Regions from separate parts of the Paeniclostridium hominis genome, predicted to be linked through region 4. Evidence: riboswitches for the same ligand, from Rfam matches in the RefSeq annotation. Region 4 holds a riboswitch; each other region holds the start of a gene.
The links. Region 4 has a riboswitch for cyclic di-GMP ahead of H8891_RS12970 (MSCRAMM family protein). Riboswitches for the same ligand answer to the same signal wherever they lie in the genome.
Positions count from the first base shown of each region.

Region 1: linked by a shared signal. The riboswitch ahead of H8891_RS01805 (flagellar basal body protein) and the one ahead of H8891_RS12970 (MSCRAMM family protein) in region 4 are both predicted to bind cyclic di-GMP.
Region 2: linked by a shared signal. The riboswitch ahead of H8891_RS04075 (hypothetical protein) and the one ahead of H8891_RS12970 (MSCRAMM family protein) in region 4 are both predicted to bind cyclic di-GMP.
Region 3: linked by a shared signal. The riboswitch ahead of H8891_RS14060 (NPCBM/NEW2 domain-containing protein) and the one ahead of H8891_RS12970 (MSCRAMM family protein) in region 4 are both predicted to bind cyclic di-GMP.

Region 1 is NZ_JACRWD010000001.1:369,382-373,051, reverse strand. Features, by position in the region: gene fliF (flagellar basal-body MS-ring/collar protein FliF) at 1-697, opposite strand, end outside; gene fliE (flagellar hook-basal body complex protein FliE) at 721-1,032, opposite strand; gene flgC (flagellar basal body rod protein FlgC) at 1,047-1,451, opposite strand; gene H8891_RS01805 (flagellar basal body protein) at 1,456-1,782, opposite strand; cyclic di-GMP riboswitch class I at 2,154-2,240, opposite strand; gene H8891_RS01800 (class I SAM-dependent methyltransferase) at 2,504-3,130, opposite strand; gene H8891_RS01795 (LicD family protein) at 3,164-3,670, opposite strand, start outside.
Region 2 is NZ_JACRWD010000001.1:852,627-856,296, forward strand. Features, by position in the region: gene H8891_RS04060 (VanZ family protein) at 1-237, shown strand, start outside; gene H8891_RS04065 (GNAT family N-acetyltransferase) at 386-898, shown strand; gene H8891_RS04070 (hypothetical protein) at 1,073-1,648, opposite strand; cyclic di-GMP riboswitch class I at 1,798-1,884, shown strand; gene H8891_RS04075 (hypothetical protein) at 2,112-2,348, shown strand; gene H8891_RS04080 (hypothetical protein) at 2,599-2,910, shown strand; gene H8891_RS04085 (GNAT family N-acetyltransferase) at 3,325-3,670, shown strand, end outside.
Region 3 is NZ_JACRWD010000010.1:29,012-32,681, forward strand. Features, by position in the region: gene H8891_RS14050 (Cof-type HAD-IIB family hydrolase) at 1-579, opposite strand, end outside; gene H8891_RS14055 (glycosyltransferase family 2 protein) at 582-1,463, opposite strand; cyclic di-GMP riboswitch class I at 1,818-1,904, shown strand; gene H8891_RS14060 (NPCBM/NEW2 domain-containing protein) at 2,120-3,670, shown strand, end outside.
Region 4 is NZ_JACRWD010000007.1:73,612-77,281, reverse strand. Features, by position in the region: gene H8891_RS12970 (MSCRAMM family protein) at 1-1,868, opposite strand, end outside; cyclic di-GMP riboswitch class II at 1,914-1,997, opposite strand; cyclic di-GMP riboswitch class II at 2,031-2,114, opposite strand; cyclic di-GMP riboswitch class II at 2,148-2,231, opposite strand; cyclic di-GMP riboswitch class II at 2,265-2,347, opposite strand; gene H8891_RS12965 (DEAD/DEAH box helicase) at 2,421-3,670, opposite strand, start outside.

The sequences.
Region 1 (3,670 bases), on a different contig from region 4:
TTATATTTCCGTTTTCATCAATTAATCCTTCTGATAGTAGTTTCATATTTTGATCTATTACTTCTACATTTTGTTTAGGTACATTATCTGTACTTGCAGAAACTAAACACATAATAGATCTTACTTGAGCTGGTTTTAGAGTTTCACCTGGATTTAAATTTAAATAAACTGCAGCTTTTCCTGGTACTGTTTCATTTGCAAAAACTGATTTTTCACCTTCAGTTATATGTACTCTAGCACTTTCTACTTGTGGAAAAACTTTTATAGTTTTTTCAATTTCACCTTGAATCATACGTTGTTTCTTTATCTCAAACTCTTCATCTGTCATACCAAATGATGACCCTTCATCCATTATTTCAAATCCTTTTGAACCATTTGATACATTAGAAGATAATTCCATCCTTAATTTATCTACATCTTTTTTTGGAACTAATATACTATTTCCTTCTATCTTGGTATCAACTTTTTTTGATTCAAGTTCTTTAGTTACTGCTGCTGCATCACTAGATTCTAGTCCTGAAAATAAAACTCCATACTTATTAGCTCTTGAATAACTTATCCCAAATACTATTGCTAGAATTAAAGATATAATTGCAACTACTATTGCTATTTTTTTCTTTTTAGATAAGGTACCAAACTGTTCTTTTTTAACCAACACAAAATCTTTTATTTTTTGTGGCAATTCCTTTATATTCATCTAAAATTCTCCTTGCTATAAAGTTATAATTGAACTCTATTTAGCTCTTGATAAGCTTCATATACCTTATTTCTAACTTCAATCATTAACTGCATTGACATCTGAGCTTCTTGAGCAGATATCATTACATCATGCATAGAAACGTCGCCTCCTTTTAAAAGGCTCTCAACTTTCTTATTTGCATCTACCTGCTTGTCATTAACTTTATCTAGTGCATCTTTTATTACATTAGAAAAGTTACTTTCTTTTTCTACACTTTTACTTTTTGTAGTTTTTAACAAATCATTATTTGTTAAGATGTTGTTTACTCCGCTTATAGCTCCTATTCCAGTCATAAATCCACTCCTTTTTATCTGCCTATTTCTAAAGCCTTAGATATCATATTTTTTTGTGCATTTAATGTATCTATATTAGACTCGTAAGCTCTTGAAGCAGTCATTAAATCTGCCATTTCTACTAATATATCTACATTAGGATATTCTACATAGCCTTGTTTATCTGCGTCAGGATGATTTGGTTCATATAGTTTTCTAAGTGGCGCCTTATCTTTTTCTATAGAAACTGCCTTTACACCAAGCATACCTAACTTTTTATCATAATTTTCCTCAAATACAGGAACCTTACGTCTATAAGCTCCACCTTCTTTAGTTCTCGTAGTCTTCATATTAGCAATATTTGATGAAACTATATCCATCCTTAAACGTTCTGCTGATAAAGCACTTTGGCTAATTCTCATTCCTCCAAAAATACTCATCTAATTACCTCCCTGTTATAACACTTCTAGCCATTCCTAATTTTATATTAGTTAAAGTTATAAGTGCATTGTATTCAAGAGTTGTAGCTGCTTGGTTAACTTTCTCATTTTCTAAATCAACATTGTTACCATCTACTCTCATCTTTGAGTTTTCATCTGTTTTGACTTCTATTTTAGGTTTTTTATTTATAGAGTCTTTCAATGTTTCTTCAAAGTTTACATACTTTCTCTTATAATTTGGAGTATTAATATTTGCAATATTGTTAGCAATAACTCTACTTCTAAGTTCTGTTGCATCTAACCCCATCTTGATTAAACTATATGTTTCCATTATTACCTCCTTTTTCAAATAAAAAAAACTACTCTTAAAGAGTAGTTTGATCACTTTTATAATATATCAATGATTTCTAATCGTATTATATAAATTAAAATTAAAATCAGAAAATAAAATATACCTACTTAATGTCTAAGTCAAAATCAAATAAATATTTTTCAGCTTTAATATATCTAATAAATTACGATTCAATATTTAATATTTAAATGTTTTTTGTATACTTGTAAACCCATTTTAAGGTATATTAAAAATTTCAATAAATGTTTATGTACATTTGCAGATGTCTCCTGATTTTATTTGTAAATTATATAATTATCCATAATTCACGATCTTCATTATATCAATGATAACAAAAAGTTTATTAACCCTTTGGCAGCTGGCTGGCGTAGTTTAGATAAACATTAGCCCCTATAGTTTTGCGTCACTAGATTTCTCTAGATTTGCCTTTGAATATCATCATTCGACTTATATATCTATTTTATACCATTATTCGACTTTATTCAAGCATTTACTTTAATTTCTACGTCTTCCATTTAATACTAATATAAAATATAATTTTAAAAAAAGACCAATTCCCATTGATTTAACAATATTTTTACCTTTTTTTACCATTTTTTTAATTATTTATTATATTTTATATTTTAAGTGATATATTACATTTAATTTATGTACTTTTTTTATTTATTTGTACTTTTAATCCTTTAATTTTACATTTAAATTAACAATCTTTTTTAGCAATTATTCTAATTACTACTGGATTTAAATCTTTATAAATAGCCCAGTTACTACTTTCTTTTGCTGAAATAATTTTAAATCCTTCTTCTTTTAATGTCTGGACTAATTCATCTATAATAATAAATCGTCTATAGTGTTCATTATAAATATATGCATTTCGACCTACATTTTTTCCCAATCCATATAATTCATCTTTTACACTACGAACCTCTATAAAAAACATTCCCCCACTTTTTAAAGAATTATAAACTCGTTTAACAAGTATTGTTTCTTCTTCTTCTGTAATTGAGTGTATCGTAAATCTACTATACGCATAATCAAATTTATTTTGATCAAGTAAGTTTGAATTAACAAAATCATCACATATAAATTTAAGATTATCTTGTTTGTTACTATCATTTAATTTTAATATTACTGCTTCAGATTGATCAATTGCAGTAATATTTATATTATATCTTGAAAAAAATTTAGCATCCCTACCATTTCCGCATCCTAATTCAACTAATGATTTGTCCGTTTCTAAAAACTCAATAATATCGTTGGCAAATTTAGATGCTTCCTTCGGGGCTATATCTTTATTATAAAAATCATTCCAATATTTATTATCCATTAGCTTTTTTCCTTTCAGCAATATATTTTAAAGTTATCTCTCTAATTTCACTTCTGTTCCATCTAAAAACTTAATATACGATGCAGGTGATGTACTACCTCTTTTATCTTCAGGAGGCAATTTCATGTAGTCTCCATAAGTTACAGTTAAAATTTCATCATATGCTTCTGGTACAAAAAATTCATATCCTTCAAATTCCATTGTAATTGACTTTTTATACCACTCTTTTTTAAGTACTTGTCTTTCATTTCTTAAATAATCTAAGTTATAATATGCAAAAAGATCAGTTTCTTTATTTTGATAGAATTTTGCAAAAAATTCAAATACACGTATAGTTAATTTACGTGGAATAAAGCATAATAATTTAAAAAATAACCTACTATAAAAATGTTCTTTAACTACACATCCTACAGGAGCCCAAAATATTTTTCTACACATCTTACATATAACCTCAAAATAATACTGTGTAAATTTGTTATCTGAAATATTATCTAATGGGAAAATATCCATAAATATTCCTGAATCTTGTTTTAAATGTTC
Region 2 (3,670 bases), on a different contig from region 4:
GCTGGGGTTAGTTTGTCATATGAAGTATTACAATTTATATTTGCAATAGGAGCATTTGATATAACAGATTTAATAGGCAATACATTTGGCGGAGTCGTTGGTATTGCAATTTATTATTTTATTAGCAAATTATTTAAATCAAATCAAAAAATGAATAAAGTACTTAATATAATTGCATTAATTTTAACTATATTAATAGTTTTGTTTTTAACAATTCTAATTGTAGTAAACTTATAATTTTAATTAGAGTAAATAACTAATCCCTAAAATATATTTATACTCTAAAGGTTTTAACTTTATTTTAAAATATCTGTTAAAAAAGCTCTTAGAATTCATTTGTTTGGATTTTAAGGGCATTAATTATATGGGAGAGAGGGGAATTTAAATGATAATAAATTTAGATAATAAATATATTATTAAACAAATATCTTTAGAACAAAGTGCCCAAATAGAAAAGTTATATAATTTATGTTCAGATTATCATATAATTTGTAGCGGTAGAGAAGCTAATGAACAAGATATAAAAGATCTATTTACTTATACAGATAAGAAAACAATTGAAGATTCTTTAACTTTAGGAATTTATGAATCAAGTGAACTTATCGGATTAATTGATATATTTAAAAACTATCCTAAGATTAATACATGGTCAATTGGTTTATTATTACTAGCACCGAATAAAAGGGGAAACAAGTTAGGTAGTCTAGTTCATAATGATTTAAAAAAATATGCTTTAAGTATAGGGGTAGATTATTTTAGTATTGGTGTTCTTGAAGAAAATATTTTAGCTCATAAATTCTGGAAATCACTAGGATATAACAAAGTGAAAGAGTCAAATATTAAATTTGGAGAAAAAGAGCATATAGTATATGTTTATGAACTAAAATTAAGTGACTAGATTTCTGATTGCAATCTGTAATTTTGGTAGATTGCTATATAAACTTCAACTTTACCCTTTGCCGTTTTGCATTACAAGTTTAGTTTGTTATGTAAGTGTCTTTGAAGCCCTTTGATAGGGCTTCAATTTTTAGTTTTAGGTGGTGTTTTTTGTACAGTTTAGATAGTAAATATATTATTTTAAAAAATTAACTAAAAAATCAGTTTTAATCCAATACAAAATTCCAGTAAAAATTAAATAAAACATACCTTCTATGGGAAAATATCTTAGTTTTAATTCTTTAATTCCAGATTTAATTTTCTTTACTAAATCATTGTAAAAATCAATATCCTTTATATCTTTAAAATCTAAACTTATACTCATTAAACTATCAATAAATATAGTTTTATAAAACTCTGGTAAATATATTTCATCTTCTCTTACTTCATATTTTATATTTTTTATCTTTAAATATTCCTCAATAATATTTATTACATCCGTTTTTTTAACATTATGTATTGAGTATATGTGTTTATTTTTTCTATATCCCCAAATAAATATTAATAAAAATACTATACTAAATATTATTATGCTACTAATACCTGTGTATCCTAGTTTATATCCTTCTATTAAATCTGAAAATGGACTATATGTTATAAATATAAACATTATTACTTGAGCATATCTAGGGTTAAACATTATTTTTACTCCACTTAATAAAATTACACTACATATAAGTAATGTTATTATCATTAAATTAAATTGTAACATTTTTTTCCTCCTTTATAATATTCTGTCTTTTATATAACTAGTCCATAAAGTAAAATTTAAAATGATGTTGTTATTTTTAGAATAACATAAAAATTCTGTAAATTAAAGGCTTTTTATGTAAATGTTTTCCTAATATAATTTAATTAACAATTTGAAAAATCCAAACTTTAATAAATTAAAGGACGGCAAACTATAGGGGCTAAGTATGAGACTATAATTACTAGTCAGTTACCAAAGGGGGACTATTTTATGGATTTAAAGAAAAACGTAAGTAGAAGTATAGCTATAGCATTAGTTGGAGTATCTGTTATAAAGCCTACTATAAATACAGTGAATCCTGTGAATAATATGGAAACATTATAAGTAGGAAGTAGATGAGAATATGTTCACATATAAAACTTATGGAATATTTCTTATTACATTTGGTATTTTTCATATAATTAAATATTTATTATTAAATAATATGAAACCGAATTACATTTCTAAAATGTTTAATATAACTTCAATGGAAGACTATATAAAAACCCAAAACAACATAGTTTGTATGATTAGTATATTATTAATATTTTCAGGAGTATTTTTTATTATAAAAGATAAGTTAACACCATTAGAAACTTTAATTCCATATATTGTTTTTATAATCCCATATATATACATATGGATAAAGAAGTACTATATAAAAATAAAGAATAAGGCTTAAATTAAGCCTTATTTTTTATTTTTACCAAATTAATCATAGTATTTAACATTTTATATTTTACTCCAAAATAAACACATCTTAATCCATTTTCAACTTTTTTTGTATTTAATTTTGTATAATTACTAACTAATCTTAAAAATCAAATGACAAGTGGTTAGATATGCAGATAGACATTATTACTTAACCAATGGTAGTACTACTAAAATATTTATATAGATTATAAACTAACTTGAATGGAGTGAATTTACAAATGAGTAAGTATAAGGACTGGAAGATGATAGATTGGATTATAGTAGGATTTGTAGGTATATCTTTTGTAGAAATACCCGATTGGATTCTTGAACACAATTTATATAAGCTTTCTACAACGGTAACAGTTTATGATTACCCATATAATATCCCTATAATTGTAGCAGGTGTATTTTTAATATATTGCTTTTTATCAGGCGTATATTGGATAAAAAATAAAAAAATAAATATGGTAGTTCATTATTGTTTATTAGCAACCATGTATATAACACTTGCTATGCTATATGTTATTGCATATAACTCGGGTATATAAAATAAGTATTATACGTAAACTTGGTAAATAAAATATCTAAATTTAGAAAATATCAAATATGATAACATGGTGTTAAAAATTACTCATGATTGTTTTAGTTAGAGGGTGATTACTTGAAGAAAATAACTAGATCATTTAAACGATTATTTTTATTATCAAATGTTGTAATTATAATATTTTTAATTTGTATTGTTTTTTTACTTATTAAAAAAGATTATTTTCATATGACGCTATCACTTGGAAGTTTTGTAGTAATTTTATACTCGAAATTTCAATGGTATAAAGCATATAAAGAGTTTATTGAGAAATTTAACTAACTCATAAACCAAAAATTTAAGGATTGTTAAATTAAAATTAAAATTTATTAGATTTTTTATAGTTTATAGATTACTATTTCATATAAGGGGGGAATTTATGAAAAAAGTTATTAAAGAATCTGATTTAATTAAGTTGAGATTAACACAATATGACGATTTAGAGTTTGTAATTGGTGCAGAAAATGAATCTGAAAATGCTCAGTATATAGGGAATTGGTCTAAAACTCAACATTTAGAATCACTTTCGAATTCTGATATATTACATCTGATAATTGAAGATAGTAAAAAAGGAAAACCTATAGGTTACATAATCATGGCTGGCTTAGACAATCCTAACCATAACATTGAATTTAAAAGATTTGTCATTTGTGATAAGGGCAAAGGTTTTGGAAAAGAGACGTTAAGATTAATTAAAGAATATTCATTTAATGAATTAAGAGCAC
Region 3 (3,670 bases), on a different contig from region 4:
TCTTAATTCAGCTATTGCAACTCCCTTACTGCACTCTTTTCTAGAAATATCTAGGCTATTTTTATTTCGATGAGTAGAAATGTAATCTCCGAAATTATCATTTAGTAAATTTTTTACATTTTCTAGTTCTTTACAATCATTAAAACCAAGTGCGAATGTAGTAAATTCTTCTTCAGGAATTTCATAAAAATCATTAAATCTAACAGCATTACTAGATGTATATTCTGTTGGACCTTTAAAATAAAAGTATTTATCAGTTGTAAATTGAATTTCACAATTATTAGATGATATACAATTATATATTTGTTCAACAATATTTCTTTCCATAGTTAGCTTTTTAACTATATTTTCTTCATTATTTAGTATAATAGCCCCACTAGCAAGAATCATAAAGTCTAGATTTATATCAAAATTCTCAATAGCAAGTTTTACCCCAGAATATGATCTTCCTGTGCAAACTCCAAAAAGATGTCCATTACTCTGAAGTTTTTTAATACTTTCTAAATCACTAGGCATTATCTTATCCTTTTTATCTTCAAAATACAATGTTCCATCAATATCACTAATTAATATTTTCATGCTTATACCTCTTTTTCTACTTCAGTTATCATATTTTGTAACTCTTGCATCCACTTTTTGTAAAATGGCAATGTTGCATTTTTATCTTGGAGAAACAAAGATACTAAATGTGAATTATTCAATAACAGATATTGATAAAAATCACTTTTTACTTGATTATATTCATTGTGTTGTATTAGAAGATTTTTCACTTTTTCTATTGCAAATATATAATCTGTAACTTGTTTACTGTCTACTGATGTGAATGAAGAATTATCTCTTCTCATATAATTATAAATTGGTTTATTAATGAAGCAAATTAAATCTGAATATAGTGCAGTTTCAAAAGCGTACACCATATCTTCATATTGATAACAAGCAATAAATTCAATCTTATTATTTATCAATAATTCTCTTTTGAATAGTTTATTAACAATAATATGAGCTCCATCTTTTAAAGTTAATATTTTACCTATATATTCATTTCTATTACAAGTATAATTAGTCTTAGATATTAAAGTATTTTGGTAAATATTATTATAAAATATTGACATTCCACCAACTACAATATCTGCATTAGTAGTTTTCATTGATGTAACTAACAATTTGCAATAATCTTTAGTTACATAGTCATCACTATCAACAAAACATACATATTCTCCATTGGCAATCTTAACTCCATAATTTCTAGCTACACTTTGACCAGCATGATTAATACTAACAAGACGTATAAAATCAAATTTTTTTTGATAGTTTTTTATAATTTCTATTGATTTATCTGTAGATTCATCATCAACAAAAATTAATTCTATATTTTTATACGTTTGTGTTACTAAACTTTCAATACATCTGTCTAGCCATTTTTCAGAATTATAAACTGGAATAATTATGCTTACTAAACTCATTGTCTCTATCCCCCTAATAGTGCGTGCATTCTTACACTTTATATATTATTAAAGTTTTGTTTTTACAATTATATCACCCATATATTAACAAAAATATATTTTTTATTCTAAAAATTACGACAATTTCTGATATCTCTTAAATTAATAACAAGTCTTAAAACTTAGATTTGGTAAATCATTTAGATAAAAAACTGTAATAACGAAACTGGTTGTATTGATTTTTCTAAAAATGATTTACCTAATTTATATAATTTAAAATCAATTTTTAAAAATTTTTCAGAAATTAATCAAAATTTTCAAAAAACTATTTTATATTGTAAAAAATTATGTATAATTAATTATAGATGACTAAAAATTACATATTAGCAAATCTAGGGAAATCTAGAGACGCAAAGCTAAAGGGGCTAAGGTCAAATTAGACTATGCCAGCCAGTTGCCGAAGAATTAATATTCTTTGTTTTTATAGAGTTATTTTATGATGTAATCGTAAGATTATTTTATAATGTTTACTTTAGATAGCAACTACCCTTTAGACACAGGGTAGTTTTTTTATTTCATATAAAATAACCATAACTCTATAACAAGACTATATTTTAAAATTTGGGGTAAAATGTTTAGTTATTGTAAATTCATATGCATATCAGAGGGAGGATATTATGAGGAAAAAAATATCAGCAGTATTGGCCATGTCTATAATAGCTACAAACGTTTCACCGGCAATAAATGTATACGCTAATGAAGTAGTAAAAAAGAAAGCAGTAGCAATAGAGAAACAAGTATCTAAAAACATGACTGTTACTGATTTCAAAATTAAGAACAATCCTAATTTTGCTAAGTACAATGAATTGTATAGAGTTGGGGTACAATCTATATCAAACAATGGAAGGAGTTATCCAGGAACTAAAATAGAAAATGCTATAGATGGGAAACTTGAAACACATTGGGAGACATTCACTAAAAATGATGAAACATTTAAAAATGAAGTGACTGTGGAATTTAAAGACATAGCCGAGATAAACAGATTAGCTTACGCTACAAGACAAGATGGGGCTAAAGGTAAGGGATACCCTACTAGTGCAGAGATATACGTTTCAGAAAGTGAGACAGGGGAAGACTTTAAACTAGCAGGAAAAGTAGAAGGAAGTAAAGCAACAGGTGGAATGGTAGAATTTAAATTTGACACTGTACGTGCAAAGAGAGTTAAATTCAAATTCGTAGAAGCGCATAACGAGTGGGCAAGTGCCGCAGAGTTTTGGTTCTACAAAGAAGATAAAACTCTAGACAAGATGGAAAGATTATTTACTAATGCAAATATGAATGAGGTAAGTAAAGAGTTTGCAACTACTGAAGCATTAAACGCTTTAGAGAAAGAAACTGAAAGTCATCCATTCCGCGAAAGCTTTAAAGAGTATATAGATAATGCAAGACTTGTTTTAGAAAATAAAGAAGTAAACTTTAGTGAAACTAAAGTATCTAAATTGTTAGGGTATGGAACCCCTAACCAACAAGCTTATGATGAAAAGTTTAAATTAGGTAATGAGCATATAGCAAATACAGAAGTTAACGGTGGAATGTACCCTTCAACTAAAATAGAATATATGTATGATAATAATCCTAATACACATTGGGAAACAAACAGAAGTAATGGAAATGACTTCACTAACGAAGTAACATTTACTTTTGATGAAGTGCAAGAGTTAGATAGAATAGCATTATTGCCTAGAAGTGGAAACCAAAAGGGATTCCCAACTAAGTACGAAATATATGCTTCTGATACTACTAAGGGAGATACATTTAAATTAGTATCTAGCGGTACTGCAAAGGTTACCACTGACTTTATGCAATTTAAATTTAACCCTACAAGTTTTAAGAGATTGAAGTTTGTATTTAAAGAGTGTCATATGGGTAGACCATTTATATCTGAAGCTAGATTTTATAAGCAAGATGCTTTATCCGAAAAGATGGAAACATTATTTACTGATAGCAATAAGAACAAAGTAAATCCTGACTTCGGAACTTTAGATAAACTTACTGTTTTAGAGAACGAAGCAAAGGTACATCCTTTATATAGTCAATTCAAAGAGGATTTAGATGACGCTAGACAAGTATTAGAAGGTAACGAAGTAACTTATACAGAAGCAAAAGTTTCTAAGTTCAAGGCTTTTGGAACTGAAGAGTTAGCTAAATATGATAAGTTATATAAGATA
Region 4 (3,670 bases):
ACTTTTACTGTATTAGTTTTTTCTGCTTCAACTACTATATTCTGATTTTTAGCTAAATTGTATCCTTCTGGAGCTTTAACTTCAACTACTTGATAATCACCTTGCTTAACATTATCAAATATTACTATCCCTTGAGAATTTGTAGTTTTTGTATCTACTACTTTTCCATTTTGCACTAAGTTAAATGTTGCACCTTCTAAAACTTTTCCATCTTCATTAGTTTTGTTTATTACAACTTTTCCTGGCATTGCCATAAGTTCATCCTCTGCAACAACTTTAACTATTTTACTATTTTCTGTAACCTTAAATGCTATAGTTGTACTATCAAGTTTATAACCTTTAGGTGCTACCTTTTCAACTAATTTATAATTGCCATAAGGTAGCTCTAACTCTACAGGACTATTTGATGAAGTAGTTATATCTTTAACAGTTTGTCCATAAATATCCTTTACTAGATTACCATTTGAATCAGTAAGTGAGTAAACTGCACCTGATAACATTTTTTGAGTCTTGTCACCTTTTTCAATTTTTATTATTTCAACTTTTGGACTCTTTATAGTTACAACTTCATCAGTTGGATTTCCATTTACATAAGCAGTATTTGAAACTGCTTCTCCTGTTCCAACTTCTTTCATATTAGCTTGAATAGTAATATATGCATCGTCTCCTGGATTTATATCCGACTTATCATTAACTGCATTTAATTCTTTTGTTTGATCATTATACGTAACCGTAAACTGACCTGTTTGATCTATTTTAATATCAGTCAGCCTCGAATCTAATTTATCTTTTACATGCATTGTATTCTTTAAAAAGTGTCCTGCTGAATCAAATGCTATTTTATATTCTATGTTTTGATCCTTTTCATCATTAGTTATATTAGTTTTATTTACAGTTTTATAGACATTTATAGCCCCTGCTCCTGCTGCTAACTTAACTGTAGCACTAGAATCATTATTTTTCCCATTATATGTTAATTTTGCTTTATTTACATATCTAATGTCTTTTGGAGGATTTGGTAATATCAAAGTATTGTAATTAACTGAATAGCTATCATTATATATATCACCAAGATCTATTTTTAGAGAATCTTTTTCAGCTGTAAGTTTTCCAGACTTTAAAAGCTCATTAGTTACATCCCTATCCACTCCACTTTCATAGTCATGCTGAATTATACTTATACTATTTTTATCTAAAACCATTCCCTCTGGAATTTGGTCCTCAAAGTAAGCATCCCCCATTTGTCCATTTTGATCTCTATTTATTTCTACATAGTATCTAACTGGTTTATTTATATCTGTTATAAGCCCTTCTCCCTTAGAATCTAGTGGTAAATATGAACCTTTATACATAAGTGGATTTGATCCTCCACCTGTTGATTCTTCTCTACCTTCACCTGTTAATGTAACAGTTTCTGTATCTCCATTAGTGTTTATAACAATAGGGTATTCTCCATCTTTAATATTTTTATCACCAACCATTGTTACACTTAAATATCCCTCTAATGCATTTTTTATATTATCATTAAATATCAACTTTAATACTCCAGTATTAGGGTTATATTCTTGCCCTGAAAAATGCTTGTCTGAACATACTGGGTTAACATCTCTAAAGATCTTAGGCAGTGTTATAGTAATGCTATCTCCTGGCGTAATTTTGCTTGGATCTTTAATTTTATAATCAATTCTGAAAGTTTTAATCATACCTTCTCTTACAGTATAATCATCAAATGTTGCACTTGTTATTTCAACTGAAGGACTATTAGATACATCTTCAGCATATACCATTATCCCTGATGAAATAAGATTTAAAATCATACTAAACACAAATACTAAACTTAATATTACCTTATTCTTTCCCTGTCTCAAATGATCACCTCTTTTTTTCAATAAAAAAAGCTATACTTACATGTTTGTAAATATAGCCGGTTGCATCACTAACTCCATATATCCCAGATGCCCATATACAGAATATACTTCTTCGTTTCTTGTTTATTAAATTTTAGAACAAAAAAGGCTATACCTACAGTTTGTAAATATAGCCGGTTGCATCACTAACTCCATATATCCCAGATGCCCACATACAGAATATACTTCTTCGTTTCTTGTTTATTAAATTTTAGAACAAAAAAGGCTATACCTACAGTTTGTAAATATAGCCGGTTGCATCACTAACTCCATATATCCCAGATGCCCACATACAGAATATACTTCTTCGTTTCTTGTTTATTAAATTTTAGAACAAAAAAGGCTATACCTACAGTTTGTAAATATAGCCGGTTGCATCACTAACTCCATATATCCCAGATGCCCACATACAGAATATACTTCTTCGTTTCTTATTTATTAAGTTTTTACCAAATTAGTTTATCAAATTTCGACACCATTTTCAATATTCTTTTTAAGAATATAATTATAAATCTAACAATTAGAATTATCTCTTCTTACTTTAACTAATTTTTTCTTTATACTTATTTCCTTATATTTTTTTAAAAACATTTCACCTTTATGATTTAATAAGTCAACATAAGAGCATAAGTCACAAACTTCTATAACACCTATATCTTCATTATTTATACCTTCAATATTACTAAAAGTCCCAACAATATCTAAAACTCTAATTTTCTTCTTTTTTCCTGCATTTAAATATATTCTAGTTACCTCACTATGAACTTTTTTATCTTTCTTTTTTATCCTTTTATTATTTAATAATATACTTGAAGCTTTCTCGAACTTAATTTTTCCTTTTTTTATATCTTCACTACTTAATTCATTAATAGTATTTATTTCATGGCCAATATATTTTATTATCTCAGCTATATATTTTTCGTCTTTTTCATTAGCCATGGTTATAGCTTTTCCATATTTATCTGTTCTTCCTGTTCTTCCTATTCTATGTATATAATTTTCTTTATCCATAGGAACATCATAATTTATAACTAAAGATACATCATCTATATGTATTCCTCTACTTGCTACATCTGTACTAATTAAAATATTATATTTACCTTCTTTAAAGTCCTTGATTACAAATATACGCTTTTCTTGAGACATATCTCCATGGAGTTGTTCAACTAAAAACTTATCTTTTTTCATCTTGTTGTATAATTTAGTTACTCTATCTTTAGTATTTAAAAACACTATGGTAGTTTTTGGATTATAATAATATATTAGATCTTTTAAGGTATTATATTTTTCATCTTCTTTTAAAGAAACTAAATTTTCTTCTATTTGTCTTTTGTCTAGATTTTCATCATTTTCAATTTCTATCATACTAGGATTTATCATATATTTATTATATATATAAGATATATCTTTATCTATAGTTGCTGAAAATAAGCCTATAACAGTCTCTTTAGGTATATTATTAAATATAAACTCCATATCTTCTATAAATCCTTTGTTAAGCATTTTATCAGCTTCATCTATTATAAAATAATTTATATTGTCTAAGTTTATACTACCTCTATTTATATGATCTATTACTCTTCCAGGTGTAGCAACTACTACATGAACTCTTTGTTTTAATTCATTTATTTGATCTTTTATAGGTTGTTTTCCAAATATTGCACTACACCTAATTTTTTTTAATCTTCCTATATTAGATATTTCTTCTTTTACTTGTATAGCTAATTCTCTTGTTGGTACAACTATTAATGCTTGTAGATTAC